DNA from 2 places in the Sphingomonas carotinifaciens genome. Region 2 is predicted to be linked to the other one. Evidence: predicted binding sites of a transcription regulator. Region 2 holds the regulator's gene; the other holds the start of a gene.
The links. The regulator LexA, encoded in region 2, represses DNA repair genes until DNA is damaged. The targets are predictions, from matches to a motif close to GTTCCNCNCTTGTTCT.
Positions count from the first base shown of each region.

Region 1: the regulator LexA is predicted to act here: its motif matches at 5,519-5,534, upstream of GQR91_RS12040 (DNA recombination protein RmuC).

Region 1 is NZ_WSUT01000005.1:2,108,413-2,115,214, reverse strand. It holds gene GQR91_RS12075 (sensor histidine kinase) at 1-127, shown strand, start outside; gene GQR91_RS12070 (HPr kinase/phosphorylase) at 145-579, shown strand; gene rapZ (RNase adapter RapZ) at 576-1,502, shown strand; gene GQR91_RS12060 (PTS sugar transporter subunit IIA) at 1,553-1,960, shown strand; gene GQR91_RS12055 (HPr family phosphocarrier protein) at 1,957-2,232, shown strand; gene GQR91_RS12050 (TrmH family RNA methyltransferase) at 2,232-3,032, shown strand; gene GQR91_RS12045 (AAA family ATPase) at 3,263-4,033, opposite strand; gene GQR91_RS12040 (DNA recombination protein RmuC) at 4,036-5,478, opposite strand; gene def (peptide deformylase) at 5,592-6,113, opposite strand; gene recR (recombination mediator RecR) at 6,145-6,741, opposite strand; gene fmt (methionyl-tRNA formyltransferase) at 6,795-6,802, shown strand, end outside.
Region 2 is NZ_WSUT01000005.1:1,998,107-2,004,908, forward strand. It holds gene GQR91_RS11530 (TonB-dependent receptor) at 1-2,147, opposite strand, end outside; gene lexA (transcriptional repressor LexA) at 2,340-3,029, opposite strand; gene GQR91_RS11540 (molybdopterin molybdotransferase MoeA) at 3,086-4,279, opposite strand; gene GQR91_RS11545 (DUF6356 family protein) at 4,390-4,650, shown strand; gene moaC (cyclic pyranopterin monophosphate synthase MoaC) at 4,638-5,132, opposite strand; gene trpC (indole-3-glycerol phosphate synthase TrpC) at 5,132-5,911, opposite strand; gene trpD (anthranilate phosphoribosyltransferase) at 5,908-6,802, opposite strand, start outside.

The DNA.
Region 1 (6,802 bases), 110 kb from region 2:
CCTCGGCCTCGCCATTGCGCGAACGATCGTGGAGGCGCATCAGGGCAGCATAATCGTCGAATCGCGAGAGGACCGGATCAGGGGTGCGCGTTTCGTCGTGCGCATGCCGCTGGCCCCGTCTCGCTGACACGGAGCGCGAACACCCTGGCGATACCATCTTCTGAAACGCTGCACGCCAGTTGCGTCGCGATCGGCGACCATGCGGTGCTGATCGAGGGGCGCTCGGGTGCGGGCAAGTCCGACCTGGCGCTGCGCCTGATCGATCGCGGCGCGCGGCTGGTCAGCGACGATTACACGCTGCTGGTCCGCGACCGCGACCGGCTGCTCGCCCGCGCGCCCGCCACCATCGCCGGGCGGATCGAGGTGCGCGGCCTCGGCATCGTGGCCATGCCCCATGTCGAACATGTGCCGGTCGCGCTGATCGTGCGGCTCGACGAGGCGCCCGCCCGCCTGCCGGAGCGTCGCACCCGCCGCGTCGCGGGGGTCGCGATCCGCGAACTCGCACTCGATCCCATTCCCGTATCCGCGCCGATCAAGGTCGAACTGGCCCTGGCGCATCCCGAGGCGACACCCGAATGATCCCCAAACGTATCCTGCTCGTGACCGGCATGTCCGGGGCGGGCACCTCCACCGTTCTCAAGACGCTGGAGGATCTGGGCTGGGAAGTCGTCGACAACCTCCCCCTGGACCTGCTCGACGCGCTGCTCGACTCGCCGCCCCCGGCCGGCGCCTCGCCTGAGCTTCGCCCGCTCGCCATCGGCCTCGGCGTCCGCACCCGCGGTTTCGCGCCGGCCGCCTTCATGGAGCGCAGCGAGCAACTGCACGAACGGTCCGATCTCGCGGTCGAAACGCTTTTCCTGACCTGCGGCTCGGCCGAGCTGAAGCGCCGCTATTCGGAAACGCGCCGCCGTCATCCGCTCGCACTCGACCGTCCCGCCCAGGACGGGATCAGCGACGAAGCCGCGCTGCTCGCGCCGCTTCGCGAGCGCGCCGACCGTTTGGTCGAAACGACCAATATGAACGCGCACGATCTCGGCCAATGGGCCCGTGCCGCCTATCCTGTGGCGGGTCTCAGCGCGCCCGTCCTGTCGGTCATGTCCTTCGGCTTTTCCCGTGGGTTGCCCCGCAACGCCGACCTCGTCTTCGACATGCGCTTCCTCCGCAACCCGCACTGGGTCCCCACCCTGCGCCCCGGCACCGGCCTCGACTCCGACGTCGCCACCTACGTCCAATCCGACCCCGCCTACGAACCCGTCCTCGCCCAGATCGAAGCCCTGCTCATCACCCTCCTCCCCCGCTACCAAGCGGAAGGAAAATCCTACGTCACCATCGCCATCGGCTGTACCGGAGGGAGACACCGCTCCGTCCATGTCGCCGAACGGATCGGCGCACGGTTGCGCGAAGCCGGATTTTCGCCCACGGTGGCTCACCGCGATCTCGGGGCGGTGCCCAAGGACTCGCTGGAAGGGCGCCGCCCGGCGGCCCCTGCTGAAATGCCGTGATGCCCAAGAACAATGCTGGCAAAGATTTGTGATGGATGTACGTGTCTGACATGATCGGTCTGGTTCTTGTGACGCATGGTCGGCTCGCCGATGAGTTCGTGACCGCGATGGTGCACGTCGTCGGCCCGCAGGAACGCGTGGCGACGATCGCCATCGGGCCGGAGGATGACATGGAAACGCGCCGCGCCGACATCGCCGCCGCCATCGGTCAGGTCGATGCCGGCCGCGGCGTCATTGTCCTGACCGACCTGTTTGGCGGCACCCCCTCCAATCTCGCCATCTCGCTGATGGAACGCGGCCGGGTGGAAGTCATTGCGGGGATGAACCTCCCGATGCTGATCCGCCTGGGTTCGGCGCGCAAGTCGATGAAGGTGGTCGATGCGGTCGCCGCCGCGCGGGAAGCGGGGCGCAAATATATCTCCGTCGCCTCCGAAGTGCTGGGCGAGGCCGCGGCATGAGCGGCCTGTCGCGCACGGTGCAGATCACCAACCGGCGTGGCCTTCACGCCCGCGCCAGCGCCAAGTTCGTGACGCTCGCCTCGTCCCAGCCCTGCGAGGTGCAGGTTGCCAAGGACGGCAGCGGCGCGGTCACCGGCACGTCGATCATGGGCCTGATGATGCTGGGCGCAGCGATGGGTGACGAGATCACGATCAGCGCGAACGGACTGGGCGCGGAGGATGCGATCGCGACCCTTGCGGCCCTTGTCGAAGGCAAGTTCGGCGAAGACTGATGCCGCGCGAGATTACCGCTTATTCCAACCCACTGGTGAAGCGCGTCCGCGATCTGCGGGACAAGCGCCACCGTCGTGAGGCACGCCAGTTCCTGGCCGAGGGCCTGCGCATCCTGACCGAAGCCCGCGAGACGGGGCGCCTGCCGCGCCTGCTCTTCTTTGCCCGGCCGAGCGCGCAGCACCCACTCGTCCGCGACCTCGTCGCCGCCGTCGAGCAGAATGGCGGCGAGGCGATCGAGACCACGCCGGACATATTGTCCAAGCTTTCCGGCAAGGATAATCCCCAGGCGGTGGTCGGTGTGTTCGACGAGTTCGGCACCACCCTGGACGCGCTGGACCGGACCTCCGCCGGCATCTGGCTGGTCGCGGAACGGCTACGCGATCCCGGCAATCTCGGGACGATCCTGCGCACCGGCGACGCGGTCGGCGCCGGCGGGCTGATCCTGATCGGCGAATGCGTCGATCCATTCTCGGTCGAGGCGGTCCGCGCCAGCATGGGCGCGCTCTTCACCATGCCCGTCGTCCAGACCGGCTGGGGCGATTTCCTAAACTGGCTGCGGCAGGGGCCTGGGCAATTGGTCGGGCTCAGCCTGGATACGGACCATGATTATCGAGGCGTGCGCTATGCCGCGCCGACCTTCCTGCTGACCGGCAACGAAGCGCAGGGAATGCCCGCGGAGTACGCCGCCGCATGCGATACGCTGGTGAAGATCCCGATGCTCGGCAAGGCGGACAGTCTGAACGCCGCAGTGGCGACGGCGGTCATGGCGTATGAGGTACTCGCTCAACAGCGTGGGTAGGACAAGCCGATATCGCATCGGCATCTAGGGTCGAATGCGATCACACGTGGCCGCCCTCACCCTTCGCCGCCTTCGGCGTCTTTTCCCTCTCCCGCTGGGAACATCGGGTGAACAGTGCCCCGCGCTGTTCACCCGATGCTGGAGGAAGCGGCGCAGCCGCGGAAGGGTGAGGGCGACCGAAAGGCGATCGAATTCCACTCAAGTCTTCGTCATCGAAACGCCACCCAATTTCAGTCGGCCAGCATCGCTTCCATGGTCCCGGCCGGATCGAGCATAAATTCGCGGTACAGGCGGAAATGTGCCGTCTCCCCTAGCGCGCCGGGATCGAAACCGCCGCGCGTCATGGCCAACAAACGGGCATCGGGTAGCGCCACGAGGATGGGCGAATGCGTCGCGGTGATCACCTGAGCCTGCCGCCGCTTCTGGATCATGCCCAGCACTTTCAGGAACTCGAACTGACGGCGAGGTGACAGCGCCGACTCGGGCTCGTCGAAGAAGAAGAAGAAGATGCCGGGCCGGCCGCAGCGCTCCGCGATAAAGCGCAGGAAGCCCTCACCATGCGAATGCAACAGAAAGTCCGGTGGGGCCGTCCATGACTCGCGCGCAGCCTGGTCAAAATAGCAAGCGACCGAAAAGAAGCTCTCAGCCCGGAAGAACCAGCCCTGCCCGACCTTCGGCAACCAACTCGCCCGCAGCACGCTGGCAAGGACGTCGCCGTCTAGCTCCACCGCCTGGCTGTGATCCATCGGTCGATAACCGGGCCCGCCCCCGGCGGGATCGAACCCCGCAAGCGCCGCGATACCCCAGATCAGCGTGGATTTGCCGACGCCATTCTCGCCGACGATGATCGTCACCGCCCGGTCGAAATGCAACTCGAATTCGCCGCCACGGAACATCGGCAGGTTGAAGGGATAGCTATATTCGTCGCTCACCCGGTCGGGGTCGAACCAGACGCGCTTCAGATAGGGCGGCGGCAGCGTCGTGGACCGGCGCCGCGCCACGCTTATTCTGCCGCGTCGGGCAGGACGGCCAGTTTGGTCAGGGGGCGCACGGTCTGTTCGCCGACAGGTAGCGTGTCGATCGCCTTGCCCCCGGTGTCGATATTCAACGCCTCGAACCGCCGCGCGCTGGTCAGCACATTGCTCTCCAGGCTGCCAACGAACGCATTATATGCGCCCATCGCGGTATCCAGGTTCTTGCCCAGCTTGGCGACATGGCCGCCCATTACCGCAAGCCGCTGGTACAGCTCCTTGCCCAGCGTACCGATCTCCTGCGCCTGCTTGGCCAGCTTCTCCTGCCGCCACACCGCATCGATCGTGCGCGCGATCGCGATCAGGTTGGTCGGCGTCGCCAGCAGCACCCGCTTCTCGAACGCGAAGTCCCACAGGCCCGGATCATGCTCCAGCGCGGCCGACAGGAAATGCTCGCCCGGCACGAACATGACGACATATTCGGGCGCATCGTCGAACTGCGCCCAATAGGCCTTGTTGCCCAGCCCGTTGATGTGGGTGCGCATAGACTGCGCGTGCGCCGCCAGACCGATATGCCGTTCGGCCTCGTCCACCGCTCCGAACGCGTCCTGATAGGCGTTGAGCGACACCTTGGCGTCGATGATCAGCGACTTGCCACCCGGCACGCGCACGATCGCATCGGGGCGCAGGCGTCCGCCCTCCCCGTCCGCCACGCTGACTTCCATCTGGAAATCGGTATGTTCGGACAGTCCACAGCTTTCCAGCACGTTGCGCAACTGCTGCTCGCCCCAGCGTCCGCGCGCCTTGGGCGCATTGCGCAGCGCGTTGACCAGCTTGGCCGCCTCGCCCGACACACGCTCCTGGCCGATCCGCATCGCGTCGATCTGCCCGCGCAACTCGCTAAAGGCGTCGCGGCGTTCCAGCTCGACCTTGGCGACGCCTTCCTCATAGCGTTGCAGCCGTTCGGTCACCGGTTGCAGCAGTGCCTTCAGCGACTGCCCCGACGCTTCCTCCGACTGCCGAAACCGCGCCTCGGCCCGCTCCAGGAACTGCCGCTGCGCCGTCTCCAGCGCCTTCGCCGCCGTATCCCCGAACTGCACCCCGATCTGCTCGCGCGCCGCCTTCAACTGCTCCAACGCCACCGCATGCGCCGCCTCACGCTCATCCGCCCGCGCACGAAGCTCGGCCAGCATCGCATTCGCCTCATTGCGCTCGGTATGGGCGGCGGCGAGCGCCGTGCGCAGCGGCTCCAGTTCGGCAGCACGGCCTCGCAACTCGGCCAAATTCTGCATCGCTTCGTTCCGCTCGCGCTCCACCGCATCCCGCGCGGTACGCACAAGGTCGAAATCGGCGGCACGCGCCTGCGCGGTTGCCAGATCCGCCGCCAGGCGTTGTCCAGCGCGGCTGGCGACGAGCCAGCCGATGAGCAGGCCGAGCCCCAGGGCGAGGCAGGCGACGATGATCAGTTCGGGCATCGGCACGCCCCCGGCTCGATGATGAACGGCAACATGCGCGGGAACATAGATCGAACGGGGAGGATCCGACAACGGTTAAATGCGCACGCGCCCCGCAGTCTTCGGCGAAAGGCTCAGCCGCGCCGAAGCTTTGCCAGCTTCTTCATCAGCATGTCGCGCTTCAGGCGGCTGACATGATCGGTGAACAGCACACCGTTCAGATGATCGATCTCATGCTGCATGCAGGTCGACAGCAATCCGTCCAGCTCCTGCTCGTGCGAGGCGCCATTTTCATCCTGCCAGCGGACGCGGCAGCGAACGGGGCGCTTCACCTCGGCATATTGCTCCGGGATCGACAGACAGCCTTCGTTGTAGCTCGAAACCTCGTCGGACACCGACAGGATCTCAGGGTTGATATAGGCGGCCGGCTTGCGGACCGGCTTGCCTTCCTCATCCTCTTCGTCCTGCAGGTCGATGACCAGGATGCGCTTGTCGACACCGACCTGGATCGCCGCCAGCCCGATGCCGCGCGCGTCATACATCGTGTCGTACAAGTCTGCGACGAAGGCGCGCACATCGTCGTCTATCGTCTCAACAGGCTTGGAGACGAGGCGCAGGCGCGGATCGGGAACTTCGACGATGGGAAGAATAGCCATGGCTGTCAGCTAGGCAACGTCCCCCACGCCGTCAAGCGACCGGCCGCCGCGCGCGCAGGGCCTGCGCCAGGGTGCCCTCGTCCAGATAGTCGAGCTCGCCGCCGACGGGCAGGCCATGGGCCAACTGGGTGATACGGACGGGAAAACGCTCGATCCGCTCGGCGATATAATGCGCCGTGGTCTGCCCCTCCAGCGTGGCATTCATCGCCAGCACGACCTCGTCGACGCCCCCCGCCTCGACCCGGCGGACGAGATGGTCGATCGACAGATCCTCCGGCCGCACACCCTCCAGTGCGGACAGGCGCCCGCCCAGCACATGAAACCGTCCCGGAAACAGCCGCGAACGCTCCAGCGCCCAAAGATCGGCGACTTCCTCGACCACGCACAATGCCCGGTCGTCCCGCCGGCCATCGGCGCAGATCGCGCACGGATTGGCGGTATCGATGTTGCCACAGGTGGCGCACGTCACCAGCCGATCCTCTACGGCCGCAAGCGCGCTCAACAGCGGCTCAAGCGCGGATTCCCGCTTTTTCAGCAGGTGGAGGACGGCGCGGCGGGCGGAGCGGGGGCCGAGGCCGGGGAGGCGGGCGAGCGCCTGGGTCAGCGCCTCGATCTCTGGGGATGCCATGGAGAACAGATAGGGGGTTGCGCGCCGCGCCGCCAGCGGAGAGACGGGCAGACATGCGGAT
Region 2 (6,802 bases):
GCCCGGGCGCCGACCGACTGGTCGTTCAGATAGGTGAAATAGCGCCTGGTCATGTAGTCGACGCCGGCGCGGGCGAAGAAGCGGTCGTCGTCATAGACGATCTCGCCCTTGGCCATATGTTCGGGCGTGTCGACCACGGTGTGCCCGGCGGTCGGGGACAGCACGGTGCCGGCGGCGCTCAGGACATCGTCCTGATAGGTGGCGCGGTTGTAGGAATAGCTGGCAAACAGCGACAAGGGGGTGGCGGGGATACGGTAGAAGGCGGATGCCTCCCCGCCATAGCTTTCCACGTCGCCCGCATTGTTGAGCGTCGGCGGATTGCCCTGGATGCTCGACCCGTTGGCGAAGACGAGCAGGCGGTTCGAGAAGTCGATATAATAGCCGACCGCCGACAGTTGCAGCCCGCCGCGGCGCAGGCGTACGCCGCCCTCCGCCGTTTTCGAGGTTTCGGGACGCAGCGTGCTGCGGATCGCGTCGAAGCCGGTCTGGGTGATCGCGAACGGGCCGGAGGTAGCGGACGACACGAAGGCGCGCATGTTTTCCGAATAGCTGCCGAACAGTTCGGCGCCGGCGCCCAGGCGGAAGACGAGGCCGGCTTGCGGCAGGAACCAGTCCCGGGACTCGATCCGGCCGGCGACGAGCGTGCCGGTCAGGAGGTTTGCCTGGTTGCGCACGCGCGTGCCCTTCCACCCGGCGTTGATCGTCAGCCTGCCGATATCGAGCGAGTCCGCGATGAAATATTGCAGCGTCTCGGTATCGTATTTGCCGTTCCACTGGGTGGCGAAGGGATTGTCCTGGAAGCGAAGCACGTCGCGGTTCGGCACGGTGCCGCCAGCTAGCCCGTAGAAGCGCCGCGCCTGGCGGAAGGTGTTGCTTTCGTACCAGCCGCCGACTTCGAAGCGATTGGGGCCCAGGTCATAGGCCAGGCGCGTGACGTTGCCGGCGCGGTCGATGCCATATTCGGTCGTCCGGTAGGACAGCGGGGCGGGGGCGGTGATGGGTTGGCCGGCGTCGTCGGGTGCGCCGGCAGGGGTGGCGAAATAGGGGGTGATCCAGGAGCCCTGGCCCTTGTTGTGGTGGTAGTAGCTGGTGGTGGTGAGGGTGAGGGTGGGGGCGAGGCGCATGTCGAAGGTGAGGCCGCCCAGCCAGTCGCGGCGAAGACCCGCGGCGTTGAAATAGACGTCGTCGACGGTGCCGATGCCGGTGGGGAAGGCGAGACCGGCACCGGGGAAGGGCAGCGCGGCGGCGGGGTTGGCAGCGCGGGCGTTCTGGTTGTTGAACACCTGCGCGATGCGGATCGCCAGCGGATAGTCGTTGCCGATATTGTCGTTCCGCAGGCCGCGGCGTGCGATGATGCCGAGGCTGAGATCCTGATAGTCGATCTCGCGCCGGTCGGAAAAGTTGACAAAGCCGGTGATGCTGCCGAGCCCGTCCATCTCCTTGACCAGCTTGGCATTCGCCTGATGCTGGCGCTGGCTGCCAAAACCCTTCCACTTGTCGGTGGTCAGGTAGCCATAGGAGAGATAGCCCTTGAGCCCGCCACCCAGGTCGCCGCTATCGGCGCGGACGAAGGCACGAACGGTGTCGTTGCTGCCATAGGTGCCGGAGGCGACCAGATCGGCGGTGTCGGCAGGGGCGCGGCTTTCGAACTGCAGCGTGCCGCCCAGATTGCTGGTCGAGGCGGTGCCGAGCGCGCCCGCACCCTGCGCAACGGTGGTGCTGCCGATATTTTCGGAGATGATCGCGCGGCTGATGTGCAGGCCGTTGACGTTGCCATAGCTCATGTCGCCAAGCGGCACGCCGTCGAGCGTGAAGCCGAGCTGGTTCTGGTTGAAGCCGCGCAGCGAGATGCGCGTCGACCATTCATAGGCGCCGAACGCGTCGGCGGACTGGAAATTGACGCCGGGCAGCTTGGCGGCCGCCTTCAGCGGCGAGGTGCCCGGCGGCAGGCGTTCCAGATCGGCGGCGGTGATCGTCTGCACCTGACGGGTCTGGCCGAAGCCGAGGACGACGATGTCCTGTCCGTCGCCGCCGGGAGCGGGATCGTCGGCGACCAGCGTTGCCGTGTCGGCGACCTGGGCGGTGGCGTGCTGCGCGGCGAGAAGCGCGATGGATGCGGCACCGGCGCGCCAGATATGTGCGGTCATGATCGTCGTCCCCCTATGGGGCGACATTGCGCCCCTTTGGCGGGGCTGGTGACGTGATTTGGTTACCGGATCACTACAATTGCGCGGCCGAACGGTGACGCGGGGAAGGCGCGTGCGATAATCGCATGACCGGCCCCGGTCCCGAGATGCGTGCGACATCGGCGGGACCGGGGCGGTCATGTTCCGCCGCGATCAGTCGTAGCGGCGGAGAAGGCCGGACAGCTTGCCCTGCACCCGCACCTGCGCGGGCGCATAACGCTGCGGATCGTAGGAGCGGTTGGCGGGATCGAGCCGCACCATCGCGCCCTCACGGCGGAAATATTTCAGCGTCGCCTCGCTGTCGTCGATCAGCGCCACGACGATCTCCCCGTCGCGCGCGGTTTCGGTGCGGCGGATCAGGGCGTAGTCGCCATCGAGGATACCCGCCTCGACCATCGAGTCGCCCGATACCTCCAGCGCATAATGCTCACCCGAGCCGAGCAGCGCCGCAGGGACGGCCAGCGTCGAGGACCCCTCGAACGCCTCGATCGGCAGGCCGGCGGCGATGCGACCGTGCAGCGGGATTTCCAGCACGTCGTTGGCCGGGATCGGGCTGGCGGCGGCGGCGGCGGGCGCGGTGGTGCCGACGGGTGGTGCCGGTGTCGCAGCTGCCTTCGGCTCGGCCGGGCGCTCCGGCATGCGCAGCACCTCCAGCGCGCGGGCGCGGTTGGGCAGGCGGCGGATGAAGTCGCGTTCCTCCAGCGCGGAGATCAGGCGGTGGACCCCCGACTTCGACTTGAGGTCGAGCGCGTCCTTCATCTCCTCGAACGACGGGGACACGCCCGTCTCCGTCAACCGGTCATTGATGAAGCAGATCAGCTCGTGCTGCTTGCGCGTGAGCATCGCGGAACCTCCGTCCAGAACAGACGTGGAACTTATAAGGAACGTTTTGGCTTGCGTCAAGCGAGGGGCAGGATTTCCGCCGAGTCGCCCGCCTGTGCCGGGGGGGCGTGCGGCTCGCGCACGATCAGGCAGGTGGAACGGGCGAGGGTCAGGAGCATGGAACTGTCCTGGATGGTGGAGGCGTAGGCGCGGCCGTCGCGGAGTTCGGCGCGCAGATAGTCGGTGCGCGGGCCGTTGGCGGGGAGGGTTTCGCCGAGCAGGGCGAGGGCCGGGCGGGGGAGCGGGTCGGCGGCGCCGGCTAGGGCGGCGACGAGGGGCTTCACGAACAGCATGGCGGTGACAAAGGCGGAGACGGGATTGCCGGGCAGGCCGAGCACGAGCGCGTCGCCAAGCCGGCCGGCCATCATCGGCTTGCCGGGGCGCAGCGCGATGCGCCAGAAGTCGATGGTGCCACCGGCCGCGGCGAGCGCGGGGCGGACGAGGTCGTGATCGCCGACCGACGCGCCGCCGGTGGTGACGAGCAGGTCGGCGCGTACGCCGGCAAAGGCGCGGGTCAGCGCGTCCAGGTCGTCGGGCAGGATGCCGAGGTCGATGATCTCCACCGGCAGGTCGCCCAGCATCGCGGCGAGCATGACGCCGTTCGATTCAGGGAGGGCGAGGCCGCTGGCATCGCTGCCCGGCGCGACCAGCTCGTCCCCGGTGGCGGCGATCGCCACACGCACGCGGCGGCGGACGGGGAGGGCGGCGACCCCGCCCGTCGCGGCGACGGCGATGCGGGCGGGGGTGAGACGCTCGCCCGCGGTGACCAGACGCTGGCCGGTGTGGAAGTCGAGCCCGCGGGGACGGACGTTGCGTCCGGCGTGCGCCGGGCCTTCGCCGGTGAGGGTCAGGCTGGCGCCGTCGCGCCCGGCCTCTTCCTGGATCAGCACGGTATCGGTGCCGGGGGGCAGGGCGGCGCCGGTGAAGATACGGGTCGCCTGGCGTGCGCCGACCGATGCCTCGAAAGGGCGGCCGGCGGCGCTTTCGCCGATCACCTGCCACGGGCCGGGCATGTCGTCGAAGCGGATCGCATAGCCGTCCATCGCCGACAGGTCGGCGGCGGGTTGCGTGCGGGCGGCGACAATGTCGGCCGCGGCCCAGCGACCCGCCGCGTCGCGCAGCGGCAGCGTTTCGGTGGACACGGGCACGGCGAGCGCGAGCAGGCGTGCCTGTGCCTGCGTGACGGGGACGAGCGGGGTGGCGGCGGAAATGGCGATATCCTTCGCAAAGCGGCCGGGGGAGAACGGCGTCGGGGCGGCAAGGGTCCGTGGTTGATCCCTGATGGACGGATGCGATATCCTATCCGCCCAAGGAGAAGCCGATGCGAGCCCTTTCCGTTCTCGATACCGTTTTCGCCCGGCACCCGCGTGCGGTGGGTGAAAGCTATCTCGACCATGCGCGCACCGCGAGCCGGTTCGGGCTGGCGATGCTGGGCGGCGGGCTGGCCTGCATGGTGCATGCCGCGGTGCCGGCGCTGTTCACCACCACCGGCAGCGACACGATCCGGCGGCTGCATGCGCGGATGAGCGGTCGGGCCGGACAGGCGGCGGCCGCGCGCGACGGGTTCTGCTACGAAATCTGAGCAGCCGCGACCACAGGGGCGACCCAGTCGCCCGACTTGCCCCCCTGCTTGGCGAGGAGGCGGATGTCGGACAGGACCATCGCCTTGTCGAGCGCCTTGGCCATGTCGTAGAGCGTCAGCAGCGTGACGGAAACCGCGGTCAGCGCCTCCATCTCCACCCCCGTCTGCCCCGCCGTGGCGGCGGTCGCGGTGGCGGTGACGCCGCCTTCGTCCAGCGCCAGATCGATCTCGATCTTCGTCAGCGGCAGCGGGTGGCAGAGCGGGATCAGGTCGCTGGTCCGCTTGGCCGCCATGATGCCGGCGACGCGGGCGACCGCCAGCACGTCGCCCTTCTTCGTGCGACCCTCGGCAATGGCGGCGGCCGCTTGCCCTGACATGGTGATGCGGCCCGACGCGACCGCCTGGCGCTGCGTCACCGCCTTGTCGCCGACATCGACCATGCGGGCCGCGCCGTCGGCATCGATATGCGTCAGCCCCGGCATCAGCCGACCAGCGCGCGGGTCGCGGCCTCGACATCGGCCTGCCGCATCAGCGCTTCGCCGATCAGGAAGCAGTGGATGCCGTGCTGCGCCATCGCATCGAGGTCGGCACGGCTGGTGAGGCCGCTTTCGGCGACGAAGGTGCAGCCCTGCGGCGCGTGGCCGACCAGATCATAGGTGTTCTGGAAGTTCACCTCGAACGTCTTCAGGTTGCGGTTGTTGACGCCGATCAGGCGCGAGCGGAGGCGCGCGGCGCGCTCCATCTCGGACAGGTCGTGCACCTCGACCAGCGCGTCCATCCCGCATTCGAGGGCCGCCGCCTCGATCTCCTGCATCTGCGCGTCGTCCAGCGCGGCGACGATGATGAGGATGGCATCGGCCCCCAGGGCGCGTGCCTCGTGCACCTGCCACGGGTCGATCATGAAATCCTTGCGCAGCACGGGGATCGACACGGCGTTTCGGCCCGCCTCCAGATAGGCGTCCGATCCCTGGAACCAGCGTTCGTCGGTCAGGATCGACAAACAGGCGGCCCCGCCGGCTTCATAGGCGCGGGCATGGGCAACGGGATCGAAATCCTCGCGGATCAGGCCCTTGGACGGGCTTGCCTTCTTCACCTCGGCGATAAGCGCGTGGCCGGTCCTTGCATCGAGCGCGGCGCGAAAGCCGCGCGGGGCGCTTTGCCCGGCGATCCGCTGGTCGAGATCGGCGTGCGAGATCGTCGCCTTGCGCGCGGCGACATCGGCGCGCTTGGTTTCCAGGATGCGGTCGAGCATCGTCGTCATCGGTAGGCAATCCATTGATCGAGCAGACGGGCGGCGGCGCCGTCGTCCAGCACGCGGGCAGCGGCGACCGCGCCACGGCCAAGCGTCGTGCTGTGCCCCGCGACAAGGAGCGCGGCGGCGGCGTTGAGCAGCACCGCGTCGCGGTAGGCGCCTTCCTCACCGGCGAGCAGGCGCTGAAGCGCGGCGGCGTTGTGGGCGGCGTCGCCGCCGCGGATCGCGGAGACGGGATGGCGGGGCAGGCCGGCATCCTCGGGCGTGATCGTGGCGGGTGCTACGAGCGTGCCGACGGAGACGGCGATGCTGGGGCCGGCGCCGGAGAGTTCGTCCAGCCCCTCCTCGCCCGAGACGACCAGTGCGGCCTGGGTGCCGAGCTGGTTCAGCGCCTCCGCATAGAGCGGGGCATAGTCGGGGCGGGCGATGCCGATGAGCTGGCGGGTGACGTGCGCGGGATTGGCGAGCGGGCCCATCAGGTTGAAGATGGTGCGGCGGCCGATCGCGCGGCGGATCGGCGTGATCCGCTTCATCGCGGGGTGATGATTGGCCGCGAACAGGAAGGCGATGCCCAGATCGGCAAGGCTGGCCTCCGCCACCGCGCCGGCGCGATCCATGTCGAGGCCGAGCGCCTCCAGCGTGTCGGCGGCGCCCGCCTTGGACGAGGCGGCGCGATTGCCATGCTTGGCGACGGGCACGCCGAGCGCGGCGACGACGAGCGCCACCGCGGTCGAGACGTTCAGCGTATGATGACCATCGCCACCGGTGCCGCAGACATCGACGGTGCCGGGTGGCGCCTGGATCGGGACGACCCGCTCGCGCAGGGCGCGCGCGGCCTCGGCGATCTCGATCGCGGTCTCGCCGCGTTCGGTCAGGCCGGTCAGGAAGGCGATGATCGCC